Regions from separate parts of the Actinoplanes subglobosus genome, predicted to be linked through region 2. Evidence: riboswitches for the same ligand, from Rfam matches in the RefSeq annotation. Region 2 holds a riboswitch; each other region holds the start of a gene.
The links. Region 2 has a riboswitch for cobalamin ahead of cobN (cobaltochelatase subunit CobN). Riboswitches for the same ligand answer to the same signal wherever they lie in the genome.
Positions count from the first base shown of each region.

Region 1: linked by a shared signal. The riboswitch ahead of ACFO0C_RS26045 (CbtB domain-containing protein) and the one ahead of cobN (cobaltochelatase subunit CobN) in region 2 are both predicted to bind cobalamin.
Region 3: linked by a shared signal. The riboswitch ahead of ACFO0C_RS47275 (ribonucleoside-diphosphate reductase subunit alpha) and the one ahead of cobN (cobaltochelatase subunit CobN) in region 2 are both predicted to bind cobalamin.

Region 1 covers NZ_JBHSBL010000019.1:140,084-145,208, forward strand. The annotation lists gene ACFO0C_RS26020 (nitroreductase/quinone reductase family protein) at 1-652, shown strand, start outside; gene ACFO0C_RS26025 (GNAT family N-acetyltransferase) at 709-1,122, opposite strand; gene ACFO0C_RS26030 (GNAT family N-acetyltransferase) at 1,119-1,586, opposite strand; gene ACFO0C_RS26035 (histidine phosphatase family protein) at 1,696-2,247, opposite strand; gene ACFO0C_RS26040 (CbtA family protein) at 2,244-2,990, opposite strand; gene ACFO0C_RS26045 (CbtB domain-containing protein) at 2,981-3,175, opposite strand; adenosylcobalamin (AdoCbl) riboswitch at 3,184-3,337, opposite strand; gene ACFO0C_RS26050 (S8 family serine peptidase) at 3,419-4,618, shown strand; gene ACFO0C_RS26055 (suppressor of fused domain protein) at 4,615-5,103, shown strand.
Region 2 covers NZ_JBHSBL010000038.1:7,867-12,991, forward strand. The annotation lists gene ACFO0C_RS46860 (NAD-dependent epimerase/dehydratase family protein) at 1-188, shown strand, start outside; gene cobN (cobaltochelatase subunit CobN) at 194-3,727, opposite strand; cobalamin riboswitch at 3,762-3,888, opposite strand; gene ACFO0C_RS46870 (precorrin-3B synthase) at 3,993-5,125, shown strand, end outside.
Region 3 covers NZ_JBHSBL010000041.1:38,835-43,959, forward strand. The annotation lists gene ACFO0C_RS47270 (ribonucleotide-diphosphate reductase subunit beta) at 1-821, opposite strand, end outside; gene ACFO0C_RS47275 (ribonucleoside-diphosphate reductase subunit alpha) at 821-3,172, opposite strand; cobalamin riboswitch at 3,283-3,495, opposite strand; gene ACFO0C_RS47280 (DUF4334 domain-containing protein) at 3,575-4,042, shown strand; gene ACFO0C_RS47285 (NAD(P)-dependent alcohol dehydrogenase) at 4,047-5,087, shown strand; gene ACFO0C_RS47290 (cupin domain-containing protein) at 5,098-5,125, shown strand, end outside.

The DNA of each region.
Region 1 (5,125 bases), on a different contig from region 2:
CGGTTCCAACGGCGGGCAACGCCGGCATCCGGCGTGGCTGCACAACGTGCGGGCCAATCCGGTGGTCACGGTCGAGAGCAGCGTTTTCGTGTACGAGGCGACGGCGACCGTGCTGTCCGGGGAAGAACGTGACGAGCTGTTCGCGCGTGCGGTCGAGCAGGAGCCGGCGTGGGCGGACTATCAGCGGCAGGCGGGCCGGGAGCTGCCGGTGGTGGCGTTGGTGGCTCTGCCGGTGGCGGGTCCGCCGAAGTCGAATGTGGGTTCGCCGGGTGAGTTGCTGCGGGTGGTGCATCAGGCGTTCCGGCGGGAGCTGGAGTTGATCCGCGGTGAGGTGGTGGCGTCGGGTGCGGTGCTCGGCGCGCAGTTGCGGGTGAACTGTCTGACGTTGTGTGCGAATCTGCACGGTCATCATGTGCATGAGGATCGTGGGTTGTTTCCGGCGCTGGAGTATGCGGATCCGGGTCTGGGGCCGGTGCTGGAGCGGTTGCGGGCCGAGCACGGGACGGTGGCGGCGCTGTTGGAGCGGTTGCGGTCGGTGCTGGGGGATCCGGCGTTGACGCGGGAGGAGTTGCTGGCGGCGGTGGATGCGTTGACCGGTGATCTGATCGCGCATCTGGATTACGAGGAGTCGGCGCTGGCCGGCGTCCTGTAGGTCCCGCCAGGGGCAGCGCCTCGCCGCTTGGCGGGGCGCTGCCGCCTGGTTCGCGGTCAGGGGCGTACGTAGACGGTTGTGGAGTGGGCGGGGCGGAAGCCGTGGGCCTGGTAGAAGGCGGCGGCGGGGCTGTTGCGTGCGGTGAGCAGGTACCAGTGGGTGATGTGGGGTAGCTGCCGGGTGAGGTCGTGCAGGAGGCGGGTGCCGTGGCCTTGGCGCTGGTGGTCGGGGTGGACGAGCATTTCCTGGAGGAGGAAGTGGTCGTCGGGTCCGTAGCGTTCGAGGTGGCCGATGGCGAAGCCGGTGAGGGTGCCGTCGGCGGTGGTGGTGTGTGCGGTGTGGGTGCGGGGTGTGGTGAGCATGTCGTGGAGGCGTTGGGTGGCGTCGGCGGGGTGCCAGTTCTCGTTCCAGGGTGGGCGGTTGAAGGTGTCGACGAAGAGGGTGGCGTAGGCGTCGAGGTTGTCGGTCATGGCTGGAGGGTGAGGGTCATGTGGACGCTGTTGGGGTCGGGGCGGTAGTCGGCGAAGGGTTCGCAGGGCTGGAAGCCGAAGCGTCGGTAGAGGGTGCGGGCGGGGTGGAAGAAGTCGTCGGCGCCGGTTTCGAGGTAGAGGCGCTGGTAGCCGCGGGTGTGGGCTTCGGCGATGAGGTGGGTCAGCAGGGCTGCGGCGACGCCTCGGCGTTGGGCGGTGGCGGCGGTGCGCATGGATTTGATCTCGGCGCTGGTGGGGTCGAGGTGTTTGAGGGCGCCGCAGCCGAGGAGGTGGTCGCCGTCGTGGGCGGTCCAGAGGGTGATGTCGGGGGCGCGGAGGCTGTCGAGGTCGAGGGCGTGTTTGCTTTCGGGTGGGGTGATGGCGCGCATCTGGTCGACGTGTTCCTGGAGGAGGGCGGCGATGGCGGGGCCGGTGAGGTCGTCGACGGTGATGTGGTAGTTCACGGTCGGTGATTTTACGGAGTGGCGGGCGCTGATCGCGGCGGCGGTGGCGCTGGTGGTGCGGCATTCGCCGGAGGGGCTCGGCTGGGTCGCGTATGGCGGGTCCGGTTGGTCAGAGGTGCAGGGTCCAGCCGTGGTGGTGGGTGAGGCGGGTGACGGTGAGGGGGGCTACGGCGAGGCTGCGTGTGCTGGGTGGCAGGCCGAGGGCGGCGGCGATGAGCAGGCGGATGACCAGGGGGTGGGCGATGGCCGTACGTCTGCTGGTGGTGTTTTGTGCGAGCCAGGCGGTGAGTCGGGTGGTGGCGGTGGTGAGGGATTCGCCGCCGTGGGGTGTTGCGGTGGGGTCGGTGAGGAATTGGTGGAGGCCGGCGGGGTCGATCTGGTCGAGGGTGTTGCCGGTCCAGGTGCCGTAGTCGGGTTCGGCGAGGGCTGGTTCGGTGGTGGTGGCGGGTGCGCCGAGGAGGGTGGCGGTCTGCTGGGCGGCGTGGGTGGGGGCGATCAGCCAGGGCTGGTCGTCGGGGAAGTGGCGTGGCAGCAGTGCGGGTGAGTTCTTGAGGGCGACGGTGGCGTGGTGGCCGGCTTCGTCGAGGTGCGGGTCGCCGCCGAACACGGCCCGGCGTAGTGCGGGGGTGTGTCCGGCGGCGATCAGGCGTAGTGCGTTCACGCGGTGGTGATGGGCTCCGCGGTGGCCTGCTTGCGGGTGGTGCTGTGGGTGAGCAGGGCGGCGAAGGTGATGCCGAGGGCGGTCCAGAGGATGGTCTGGGTGCCCAGTGACGAGATCCGGAAGTCCCAGAGGAGGGTGGCTGGGAAGTCGTCGGGGACTTCGTGGAAGGTGGGCAGCAGCGTGTAGGCGATGCCGACGACGGTGAGGAAGGCGGCGGTGCCTGCGGCGGCTTGGCGCCAGGGGTGGGTTTGGGTGCGGGAGGCGAGCACGGCGGCCCAGACGGCGACCAGTCCGAGGACGAGGACGGCGAGGTAGGCGGCGGTGCGTTGGTTGATGGTGTCGGGGTTGCCGACGGCGGGTGGGTTGGGTGGGTATTTGAGGTAGGGGACCAGGACGATGCCGGTGAGGGCGGCGGCGGCCAGGCCGAGGGCGGCGTGGGTGTCGCTGCCGGTGCGCAGGCGTCGTCGTAGGAGGGTGTAGGCGGTGGCGAGGATGCCGCCGAGGGCGACGCCGTAGAGGCTGGTGGCCAGCAGGAGGCCGGCGGTGCTCTGGATGTCGCGGTCGACGAGTGGTTGTTCGCCGGTGTCGCCGGTGGGGGCGGCTGCTTCTTCGATGGCGATGGCCGCGTTGATGTGCGGTTCGCCGGCGAGGTAGGCGAAGCCTCCGGCGAGCAGGCCGGCGATGAGGCCGGCGAGCAGGCCGCGGAGCAGGAGCTGGATGTAGCCGGGTTGGGTCAGTGGCACGGGACACCGAGCAGGTGGCGGCCGTCGTGCATGAGTTCGTGCAGGTACATGCCGCTCTGGGAGAGGGCGCCCTGGTCGAAGGCGACGAGGTAGGCCAGCAGGAGCATCAGGCCGGTGAAGCCGGCTGCGGTGGCGAGGAGTTTGCCGGAGACCGCGGGGGTGGTGATGGTCTGTGCCTTGGACATGGCGGAGTCAACCTCCTACGGGATGACGCGTCCCGATCGATGGGGCCTGCGGCACGTGAGCGTCCTGACTCACCGGCCCCCTGGCTGGGGGCCCGTTTACAGTGGCGCGACCGCACCGGACTCTCACCGGTTTCCCTCACACACCGCAGATTGGCTGTTCTCAACCTAATGGCCGGGGTGCCGCCGGCACAACCGGGCACCGGTAGCATCCACGCCGGTCACTGTGGTGCGGGGGTGTGTGCGGTGCGGTTGGTGGCGGCGGTCGTGGTGGGTGTGTGTGCCGGTGTGGTGGTGCCGGCCGGGCCGGTTGCGGCGGCGCCGTGTCTGGGTGCGGGGTCGGTGGTGGCGGGGGTGCCGGCGGAGTTGCGGGCGTATGCGCCGGCGCGTCTGGCGGGTCTGGCGACCGGTGCCGGGGTGCGGGTGGCGGTGGTCGACTCCGGGGTGGATGTGCGTAATGCGCAGTTGAAGGGGCAGGTCGCGGCGGGGCGGGATCTGTTGCACGGTGCTCCGGACGGGCGGCGTGACTGTGTGGGGCATGGGACGGCGGTGGCGGGGATCATCGCGGGGCTGCCGGATGTGAGTACCGGGGTGCAGGGTTTGGCGCCGGGGGTGACGATTGTTCCGGTGCGGGTGACCGAGGACACCGACAGCAGGGGGCAGCAGGAGATCGCGCGGTCGCGGTCGAGTGCGGATGCGTTCGCGTCGGCGATCCGGTGGGCGGCGGGTCCGGCGGATGCTGACGTGATCAACATCTCGCTGGTGATGCCGTTGGAGGATCCGGCGGTGCGGGATGCGGTCGCTGAGGCGGTGCGGTCGGATGTGGTGGTGGTCGCGGCGGCCGGTAATGGTGGTGCGGAGGCGGGGGTGGCGTATCCGGCGGCTTATCCGGGGGTGATCGGGGTGGCCGCGGTGGGGGCGGACGGGTTGCTGGCCGGTTATTCGCAGCCGGGTGCGCATGTGGACATTGCGGCGTTCGGTGATCAGGTGACGGTGTTGTCGCCGGTGCGGGGGCATCGGTCGGTGCAGGGGACGAGTTTTGCGGCGCCGTTCGTGTCGGCGACGGTGGCGTTGTTGCGGGAGCGGTTTCCGGGGGAGAGTGCGCGGGAGATCACGGGCCGGTTGTTGCGGTCGGTGGATCCGGCGCCGGGTGGGCCGCGGAGTGTGGCGTACGGGGTGGGGCTGTTGAATCCGTATCGGGCGTTGTCGGAGGAGGCGGGTCCGGTGGTGGCGGCGGTGCCGGCCGGGTCGCCGGTGCCGGTGGTGGTGGCGTCGCGGGGTCCGGCTTGGGAGCGGGCGGGTTTGTTCGCTGCTGGTGGTGCGGGGCTGGCGGTGGTGGCGGGTCTGGTGGCCGTGGTGGTGGGCCGGGGTCGTCGGCGGGGTTGGCGGGCGGCGCGCGATACCTCTGCCCATGACACCCCTGCGCATGATCAAATGCCGGGATGATGTGGGACGTCGTCACCGAGGCATTGGGCCGGCTCTATCCGCAGGCGGAGCCGTGGCATGTGTCGTATCCGGCGGAGGGTTTCGCGTTACGGGCCGCGTCGGCGTATCCGGCGGACGGGCATTGGCATTTCGTGACGTACGGGCTGGGTGAGCGGCAGGGTTTCGAGTTGACGGTGCGGGTGGTGCGCGGGGTGGAGCCGCAGCCGCCGCAGTGGCCGTTTCTGTTGTTGAACCGGGTGGCGGTGCTGGCGGATGCGGCGGCGGAGCCGTTCGAGGAGGGTCAGTGGGCGGATCTGGGTGGCCCGATCACGGGTCATCCGCAGGGTGACGGGCCGCCGACGGGTCTGTCGGTGGTGATCCTGGCCGCTGATCCGGAGCTCGGTGACCGGTTTCTGCAGCTGGTGGGGGTGACGGCGGCGGAGGCGCAGTCGGGGGACGTCGACAGTGACGACGAGTTGCTGGTGACGGATCCGGGGCGGGCCTGACGGTCACCCGTGCGGGGTGTGT
Region 2 (5,125 bases):
TCGCCGACCCGGAGTGGGCGGCGGCCAACCTCGTCGACGGCCGGCTGGCCCGGGCCGCCGGCCTCACCCACCGGCCGGTGACCGAGACGGTCGCCGACACACTGGCCTGGGACCGCGGGCGGGGCGGGCCGGCCGACGACCCGTTCCCGCCGGATGTCGAGGCCGGCCTGCTCAGCCGTCTGACCTGACGCCGTTACGCCGGGCCGTCCTCCAGATCTCCCTCGGTCTCCAGGTAGAGCTGCTGCAGGGCGGCCAGCGTCTCCGGCTCCGGCGAGTCCCACAGCTTGCGGTCGGCGGCCTCCAGCAGGCGCTCGGTGATGCCGTGCAGTGCCCACGGGTTGGACTGCCGCATGAACTGCTGGTTCTCGGCGTCCAGCACGTAGCTGGCGGCGAGCTGCTCATACATCCAGTCGGTGACCACGCCGGCCGTCGCGTCGTAGCCGAACAGGTAGTCGACGGTCGCGGCCAGCTCGAACGCGCCCTTGTAGCCGTGCCGGCGCATCGCGGCGATCCAGCGTGGGTTCACCACCCGGGCCCGGAAGATCCGCGCGGTCTCCTCGGTCAGGCTGCGGGTGCGAGCCTGGTCCGGGTTGGTGGAGTCGCCGATGTACGCCGCCGGCGCCTTACCGGTCAGCGCGCGCACCGTGGCGATCATGCCGCCGTGGTACTGGAAGTAGTCGTCCGAGTCGATGATGTCGTGCTCGCGGGTGTCGATGTTCTTCGCGGCCACGTCGATCCGCCGGTAGGCGTTCTCCATGTCCCCGCGGGCCGGAACCCCGTCCAGGTCGCGGCCGTAGGCGAACCCACCCCACACCGCGTAGACCTCGGCCAGGTCGGCGTCGTCCCGCCAGTTACGGCTGTCCATCAGCGGCAGGATGCCCGCACCGTACGCCCCGGGGCGGGACCCGAAGATCCGCGTCCGCGCCCGTCGCCAGTCGCCGTGCTCGCCCTGGTCGCGCAGCGCGTGCTCACGGACGTAGTTGTCCGGCTCGTCCAGCTCGGCGATCAGCTTGAAAGCGTCGTCGAGCAGCGCCACCACGTGCGGGAACGCGTCCCGGAAGAAGCCCGAGATACGCACCGTCACGTCGACGCGGGGACGGCCCAGCTCCTCGGCGGTGATCGGCTCCAGCCCGGTGACCCGCCGGGACGCCGGGTCCCAGATCGGGCGGACGCCGATCAGGGCCAGGATCTCGGCGATGTCGTCACCGGCGGTGCGCATCGCGCTGGTGCCCCAGGCGGAGAGGCCGACCGAGCGTGGCCAGTCGCCGTGGTCGGCGCGGTAGCGGGTGAGCAGCGACTCGGCCATCGCCTGGCCGGTCTCCCAGGCGAGCTGGCTGGGGATCGCCTTCGGGTCGACCGAGTAGAAGTTACGCCCGGTGGGCAGCACGTTGATCAGGCCGCGCAGCGGGGAGCCGCTGGGACCGGCCGGGACGTAGCCACCGTCGAGCGCGTGCAGGACGTGGGTGAGCTCGTCGGTGGTCTTCGCGAGCCGGGGCACCACCTCGGTGGCGGCGAACTCCAGCACCCGCACCACATCAGGATTGTCCGAGATGTCGGGCACGGTGGTCGGCCACCCGGCCTCCTCCATCCTCGTGACCAGCTCGCGGGCCTCCGCCTCGACCCGGTCGGTCTCCGCGGTGGACGCGTCCTCGGCCAGGCCGAGCGCCTCCCGCAGGCCGGGCAGGGCGGCCACCTTGCCGGCCCACATCTGCCGTGCCCGCAGCATCGCCAGCACCAGGTTGATCCGGGCCTCGCCGGTCGGCGCCGCACCGAGCACGTGCAGCCCGTCGCGGATCTGCACGTCCTTGACCTCACACAGCCATCCGTCGATGTGCATGATGAAGTCGTCGAACTCCTCGTCGTCGGGCCGGTTGGCCTGACCGAGGTCGTGGTCCATCTTTGCGGCCTGGATCAGCGTCCAGATCTGCGCGCGGATCGCCGGCAGCTTGGCCGGGTCGAGGGCGGCGATGTTGGCGTGCTCGTCGAGCAGCTGCTCCAGCCGGGCGATGTCGCCGTAGGACTCGGCGCGGGCCATCGGCGGGATCAGGTGGTCGACCAGGGTGGCGTGCGCCCGGCGCTTGGCCTGGGTGCCCTCGCCCGGGTCGTTGACCAGGAACGGGTAGATCAGCGGCAGGTCGCCGAGGGCCGCGTCGGTGCCGTCCGAAGCGGACATGCCGACGTTCTTCCCCGGCAGCCACTCCAGGTTGCCGTGCTTGCCGACGTGCACGACGGCGTGCGCGCCGAACTCGTCGGCCAGCCACCGGTACGCCGCCAGGTAATGATGCGACGGCGGGAGGTCGGGGTCGTGGTAGATGGCGACCGGGTTGGCCCCGAACCCGCGCGGCGGCTGCACCATGACCACGATGTTCTCGTCGCGGAGGGCGGCCAGCACGATGTCGCCGCCGTCGGTGTAGAGCTCACCCGGCGGCGGGCCCCAGTGCCGCTCGACACTCTCCCGGAAGTCGTCCGGCAGCGTCACGAACCAGGACTCGTACGCCACACCGGAGATCCGGACCTTGTTTTCGGAGAGCTGCTCCTCGGTGAGCCAGTCGGGATCCTGGCCACCGGCCGCGATCAGCGTGTGGATGAGACCGTCGCCGTCATAGGTCCCGAAGTCGCCGATCCGGTAACCCCGCTCCGCGAGCGCGGCGAGCAGGGCGACCGTCGAGGCCGGGGTGTCCAGACCGACGGCGTTGCCGATCCGCGAGTGCTTCGTCGGGTAGGCCGACAGCATCAGCGCGATCCGCCGGTCGGCCGGCGGCACATGCCGCAGCCGGGCGTGCGCCACAGCGATCCCGGCCACCCGCAGCGCCCGCTCCGGGTCGGCCACGTAGACCGACAGCCCGTCCTCGTCGATCTCCTTGAAGGAGAACGGGACCGTGATGATCCGCCCGTCGAACTCGGGGATCGCCACCTGCGTCGCCGCGTCCAGCGGGGACAGACCGTCGTCGCTGGCCTCCCAGGCCGCGCGCGAACTGGTCAGGCACAGGCCCTGCAGGATCGGCACGTCCAGGTCGGCGAGGACACCGACATCCCACGCCTCGTCGTCGCCACCCGCGCTCGCCGTCGCCGGGCGGGTGCCGCCGGCGGCCAGAACCGTCACCACCAGCGCGTCAGCCTTGCGCAGCTCGGCCAACAGCTCCGGCGGGGCGGTCCGCAGCGAGGCCGTGAAGATCGGCAGCGCCCGGCCGCCCCGGGCCTCGATCGCCTGGCACAGCGCCTCGACGAACGCGGTGTTGCCGGCCATGTGGTGGGCCCGGTAGTAGAGCACCGCGACCGTCTCCCGGCCGCCCTCGGACGCCTCGCGTGGCAGGAGCCCCCACTGTGGGGTCTCGACCGCCGGAGCGAACCCGTTGCCGGTCAGCAGCACCGTGTCGGAGAGGAAGTCGTGCAGTGCCGCGAGATTGTCGGCACCGCCCTGCGCCAGGTAGGTGTGCGCGTCCGCGGCGACACCGGCGGGCACGGTGGACAGCTTCATCAACTCGGCGTCGGGCGCCTGCTCACCGCCGAGGACGACGACCGGCAGACCGCTCGCGAGCAGCGCGTCGAGGCCCTCCTCCCAGGCCCGGCGGCCACCGAGGATACGCACCACCACGAGGTCGGCCCCGTCGAGCAGGGCGGGCAGGTCGTCGACGGCGGTGCGGGCCGGGTTGGCCGGGCGCCAGGCCGAGCCGCTGGCCCGGGCGCTGAGCAGGTCGGTGTCGGACGTCGACAGCAGCAGGAACACAGCGCACTCCCCCTCGGGGTCCGCGCCCCGGGTAGACGGACATCACGGCGACCGGAGTTCCTGGCTCCCAGAGAAATGCCCTGGTGACAGTGGCGGGACCGCGCCGGACTCGCACCGGCTTCCTCCGCGGCGTCGCCGCTCGTTGGCCCCTAACCTTTCCGAACCCCGGTGTCCCGCGTCAAGGCGGAACGGCCGCTGTGACGCTCCCGACCCACCGCACGACGGAGGTGAATTCCTGTCGGGGGTCGGCCGTAGTATCCGGGCCATGACTCCCCGTTCGTCGGACACCGACGCCTGTCCCGGCGCGCTGCGGCTGCATGCCGCGGCCGACGGCATGCTGGCGCGGGTCCGGCTGCCAGGGGGCATGCTGTCCGGTGCTCAGCTGCGCTCGCTGCGCGAGCTGGCCGAGGAGTTCGGCGACGGCTGCCTGGAGCTGACCTCCCGGGCCAATCTCCAGCTCAGAGCATTGAGACCAGGCGATGCGCCGGCGTTGGCGGCCCGGTTGCGGTCGGCGGGCCTGCTGCCTTCCCCGACCCACGATAATGTACGGAACATTGCGGCCCCGCCTCTTCCAGGATCGCTTCTCCGCGCTCTCGTAGGACGGCTCGACCTCGCGATCCAGGCTGACGCCACCCTGGCCGCGCTGCCCGGTAAGTTCCTCTTCGCCATCGGCCAGGTCCCGCTCGCCTCCGACGTGGCCGCGGTCCCGGTGCCGCCGTCCACAGTCGTCCCGTGCCCACCCGCCGCTTCCGCCGTCGACGGACCGTTCGTGATCAGGCTCGGCGGGCATGACACCGGGCTGCGTGCCGGCTACGACGACGTCGTGCCCACGATGGTCGCCGCCGCCCACGCGTTCCTGGCCGAGCGGGCCGAGCAGCGCTCCGGCAGCGCTGCGGCGTGGCGGTTGCGCGAGCTCATCGACGGCCCCGCTCGCATCACGGCCCGGCTGGCCGCCACACTCGGCGTGCCGCCCGACCCGGTGACCGTCACGCCCGGCGTGACGATCGTGCCCGTGGATGTCGCGGTGCCCGTCGAGGCGCCGGAGCCCGGTGACCTGATCGGGGTGCTGCCACAGGAGGACGGGCTCGCCGCGGTCGCCGCGCTGGTGCCGTTGGGGCGCCTCGATGGCGTGCCGATGAGGGTCTTGGAGGCCGCGGAACTGCTGGTCGTGACGCCGTGGCGTGGCGTGGTGGTTGCCGATCTGCCACCGGCGGCGGCGCCGGCCTGGGCGGATCGCCTGGCCGGAGCCGGTCTCGCCGTGGCGCCCGGTTCGCCGTGGTCGGGAGTGACCGCCTGCGCCGGCCGGCCAGGTTGCGCGAAATCGCTGTCCGACGTGCGCGCCGACGCGACCGCCGCGGCCCGTTTCGTCGACGGCCTCCCGGTTCACTGGGTGGGTTG
Region 3 (5,125 bases), on a different contig from region 2:
TGTTGCAGGTATTCGCGCATGTCACCGAGCGACATCCCGGAGACGCCCTGCTCCAGTAGGTCGGCCGCGAACTGGACCTCGCATTCGACGGCCTCGGCGAGCATGTCGCGGACCTGCCGCTCCATCTCGGCGTCGAACAGGTCGGGCTCCTCGGCCCGAACCTGGTCGACGACGTCGAAAGCGAACGCCATGTGCATGCTCTCGTCCCGGAACACCCAGTTGGTGCCGGACGCCAGCCCTTGCAGAACGCCTCGCGACCGCAGGAAGTAGACGTACGCGAACGCGCCGTAGAAGAACAGTCCCTCGATGCACGCCGCGAAGCAGATGACGTTGAGCAGGAAGGCCCTCCGGTGCTCCCGGGTCTCCAGCCGGCGCAGTTCGAAGACCGAGTCGATCCACTTGAAGCAGAACTCGGCCTTCCGCGCGATCGACGGGATGTTCTCGACAGCGGCGAACGCCTCGAACCGTTCCTGCTCGTCGGGCACATAGGTGTCGAGCAGATTGAGATAGAACTGGACGTGCACGGCCTCCTCGAACAGCTGCCGGGACAGATAGAGCCGCCCCTCCGGCGAGTTCACGTGCTGATAGAGGTTGAGGACCAGATTGTTCGCCACGATCGTGTCCCCGGTGGCGAAGAAGGCGACCAGCCGTGACACGAGATGCTGCTCGGCCGGTGTCAGCCGGGCCAGGTCGGCGAGGTCGGAATGCAGGTCGACCTCCTCCACGGTCCAGGTGTTCTTGATGGCGTCCTTGAACCGGTCGAAGAAGTGCGGGTACTTCATCGGCCGCAGGGTCAGGTCCATTCCGGGGTCGAGCAGCATTATTGGCAGGCCTCACACGATTCGGGGTTCTCCAGGGAGCAGGCCTCCGCGGTCAGCGCGGGAATGAGCGACACGGTCGCCTGCTGGATCCGCGTCGCCGGTCGCGACCGCAGGTAGTAGGTGGTCTTGAGGCCGGTTTTCCAGGCGTAAAGGTACATCGACGACAGTTTGTTGATGGTCGGCGCGGCCAGGAAGAGATTCAGCGACTGGGACTGGTCGATGAACGGGGCCCGGGCCGCGGCCAGGTCGATCAGGGCGCGCTGCGGCAGTTCCCACGCCGTGCGGAAGAGTTCCTTCACGGAGTCCGGGAGTTCGCCGATGCCCTGCACCGATCCGTCGGCCCGCTTGATCTGCTCGCGGATCTCCGGCGTCCACAGACCACGGGACTTCAGCTCCCGTACCAGATAGGTATTGATCTGCAGGAACTCGCCGGACATCGTCTCGCGCTTGAACAGATTGGAGACCTGCGGCTCGATGCATTCGTAGGCGCCGGCGATCGACGCGATCGTCGCCGTCGGCGCGATCGCGACCAGCAGCGAATTGCGCAGCCCGTGCTCGGCGACGGTCGAGCGGAGCGCTTCCCAACGCGCGGTCTGGGTCAGCGACGCGCCCCACAGATCCGGGTGCAGGTGACCCTTCGCCGCGCGGGTCTCGGAATAGGCCGGATGCGGCCCGGAAACGGCGGCGAGCCCGGCCGACGTCTCCAGCGCGGTCAGGAAGATCTCCTCCTGCACCCGCGTGGAAAGGGAACGGGCCTCGTCGGAGTCGAACGGGAGCCGCAGGGTGAAGAACGCGTCCTGCAATCCCATCAGTCCGAGCCCGACCGGTCGCCAGCGCGGATTCGAGGCCGCCGCCTGCGCCGACGGGTAGTAGTTGATGTCGATGACCCGGTCCAGATGGACCACTGCCGTCCGCACCGTCGCGCGCAGTCGCTCCCAGTCGACGCCGTCGGCGGTGACGTGCGCGCCGAGGTTGATCGACCCGAGGTTGCACACCGCCGTCTCCTCGTCGTTGTTCACTTCGAGGATCTCGGTGCACAGATTCGACAGGTGAATGGCGTTGCCCGGTTCGCCGGTCTGGTTCGACAGCGCGTTCGAGCGGTCCTTGAACGTCATCCAGCCGTTGCCGGTCTGGGCGAGCGTGCGCATCATCCGCCCGTACAGATCCCGGGCCTTGACGGTTTTGACCGCCTTCTTCTCCGCCGCCCGGTAGGCCTCGGTGAAGGCGTCACCGAACAGATCCGGCAGCTCAGGGGCGTCGGACGGGTCGATCAGCGACCAGTCCTCATCGGCTTCGACCCGGCGCATGAACTCGTCCGGAATCCAGTTCGCCAGGTTGAGATTGTGGGTCCGGCGTGATTCCTCACCGGTGTTGTCCCGCAGTTCCAGGAATTCCTCGACGTCCGGATGCCACGGCTCCAGATAGACGCACGCGGCGCCCTTGCGACGGCCGCCCTGATTGACCGCGGCCACCCCGGCGTCGAGGGTCTTCAGGAACGGGACGATGCCGTTCGACCGGCCGTTCGTGCCGCGAATCAGCGCGCCGCGGCCACGGATCCGCGACCATGCGATGCCGATGCCGCCGGAGAACTTCGACAGTTTCGCGACCTGGTGATAACGCTCGTAAATGGAGTCCAGCTCGTCCCTGGGCGAGTCGACGAGGAAGCACGACGACATCTGCGTGTGCCGGGTGCCCGAATTGAAGAGTGTCGGTGAGCTGGGCAGATAGGCCAGTGACGACATCAGCCGGTAGAAGCCGATCGCCTCGCGGGCGTCCGTCGACAGGCCGCACGCGACACGCAGCAGCCAGTACTGCGGTGTCTCGACGACCAGCCGCGACGTCGGGTGGCGCAACAGGTACCGGTCGGCGACGGTGCGCAGCCCGAAGTACTCGAACCGCAGGTCACCGGTGACGTCCACGGCGTCGTCGAGCTTGCGGGCGTTGCGGGCCACGAACGCGGCCGTCCCGTCACCGATCAGGCCGAGACCGTGCGCGTGACGGATCGACTGGCTGAAGCTCGCGACACCGTGGCCGCGGACCTCCTTGTCGACGTAGGCGGCCAGCAGCCGCGCCGCCAGCTTCGAGTACTGCGGCTCCTCACCGATCAGCTCCGCGGCCGTCTGGATCGAGAGTTTGTCCAGCTCGGCGGTGGTCGCGCCGTCGTACAGGCCGCTGATGGTCCTCGTCGCGACGCGCAGCGGATCGACCTCGTCGAGGTCGGTGACCCACAACTCGACCGCCTTGACGATCTTGTTGACGTCGACCGTCTCCAGGTCGCCGTTGCGTTTGCGCACCTGCATCACGTGCCGTCGCTGCTCCGGCACCGCCGTCTTCTGCGGCGTGAGTGTCATGCCCTCTCCTCGCGAGCGGGCGCGTGGGGGCGGACACCATCGGTCCCCGGGCATGCGGGGACGCTTCGGCGTCAGCCGTCCCACGCGGCCTTCGACCGCCGCACGCCACGGTGACGTGCGGCGCGCTGGCAGGTCTTCGGACTCGTGGGCGTCCAGCTCATCCCTACTGGCCGTCGCTTCCCAGGCCTCTCGCGAGGCCCAGTGCTTGATGACGGCGGTCGTTCCCACTCACCGCTGCGGGGCAGTCCCGGTTTTGCACCGGGTTCCCTGTTGCCTCGGGCAGGTCTGTGCGACCTGCCCGAACCAGCTGCGAGAGGCACTATATATGGCCACACTCGGCGACCGTCGACACCACATGGCGTGTCGCTTATATTGGCGGAACGTCAATAAGAGGGGTGGGACATGGACGCCGCAACCGCTCGCCGCCGTATCGCCGACATCCGCGCCGACGCCGGGAAGACCACGATCGACGAGCTCGACGATCTCTGGGCCGCACTGCCGACAACTGGGCCCGACGAGATCCTCGGCTCCTGGCGGGGCAGCGAGTTCGTCAGCGGCCACCGCTTCGAGGGCTACCTGCCGAAGATCCGCTGGCACGGCAAACGCTTCACCTCCCGTACCGACGTCGCCCCGCTCGTCTGCCGCGACGACGACGGCAACCTGTTCGACGACGTCGAACGGGCCAAGGGCGGCGCCGCCCTCTACGCCGTCGAGTTCCGCGGCGAGACGACCGCGACCATGGTCTACGACGGCCAGCCGGTCCTCGACCACTTCAAACGCGTCGACGACGACACCCTGCTCGGCGTCATGAACGGCAAGGGCGTCCTCGACGACGGCCGGCACTACTACTTCGTCCTCGAGAGAGAGTGAGCCGGTGCGCATCCGGGCAGCGCTCGTCGAAACGGCCGGCGGACCGTTCACCCTCCGCGACCTCGACCTCGAACCGCCGCGCACCGACGAGGTGCTGATCCGGGTCACCGCGGCCGGCATCTGCCACACCGACCTCAGCATGCGGCGCCGCTGGCCGGCCCGGATCTCCCCGATGGTCTTCGGCCACGAGGGCGCCGGCGTCGTCGAGGCCGTCGGCGACGCGGTCACCACGGTCACCGTCGGCGACACGGTCGCGGTCAGTTACCGCAGCTGCGGTCTGTGTGAACTGTGCCGCGGCGGGCATCCGGCCTACTGCCTGCTCAGCGATCTCAACATGCGCGGCACCCGCGCCGACGGCAGCACGCCGCTGAGCAGCGGCGAAGACAAGGTCTTCGGCAACTTCTTCGGCCAGTCCAGCTTTGCGACCCATCTGCTCGCCCATCAGACCAATGTGGTACGGGTACCTAGCACCCTGTCACCCACGGTAGCCGCGCCGCTCGGTTGCAGCGTACAGACCGGCGCCGGGACCGTCCTCAACGTGCTCCGCCCCTCCCCCGGCGACACGGTGCTCGTCTTCGGCGCCGGAAGCGTGGGCCTGTCCGCGGTGATGGCCGCCGTCTCGCTGGGCTGCGAGGTGATCGCCGTCGACCCGGTCGGGGCACGCCGCGAGCTGGCCGTCGCATTGGGCGCCACCGGCACCGAGCCCGAGGCCGCCCACCACGCCATCGACACCACCGGCCGTCCCGACGTGATCGCCCAGGCCCTCGGCCTGCTCCGCCGTCGCGGCACGCTCGCCCTGGTCGGGCTCGGTACCAGGGCGGAGTTCGACATCATGACCGTGATGTACAACGGCCTGCGCATCCGCGGCGTCATCGAGGGCGACGCCACCCCGGCCACGTTCCTGCCCCAGCTGGTCGACCTGCACCGGCTCGGCCGTCTCCCGGTGGAGAAACTGATCACCGAATACCCGTTCGAGGCCATCGAATCAGCCGCGCAGGACGCCGCCGCCGGAAAGGTCGTCAAACCGGTCCTGACTTTCGGGTAGACATTGATCCATGACGTATCCACCACCGCGGTATCACG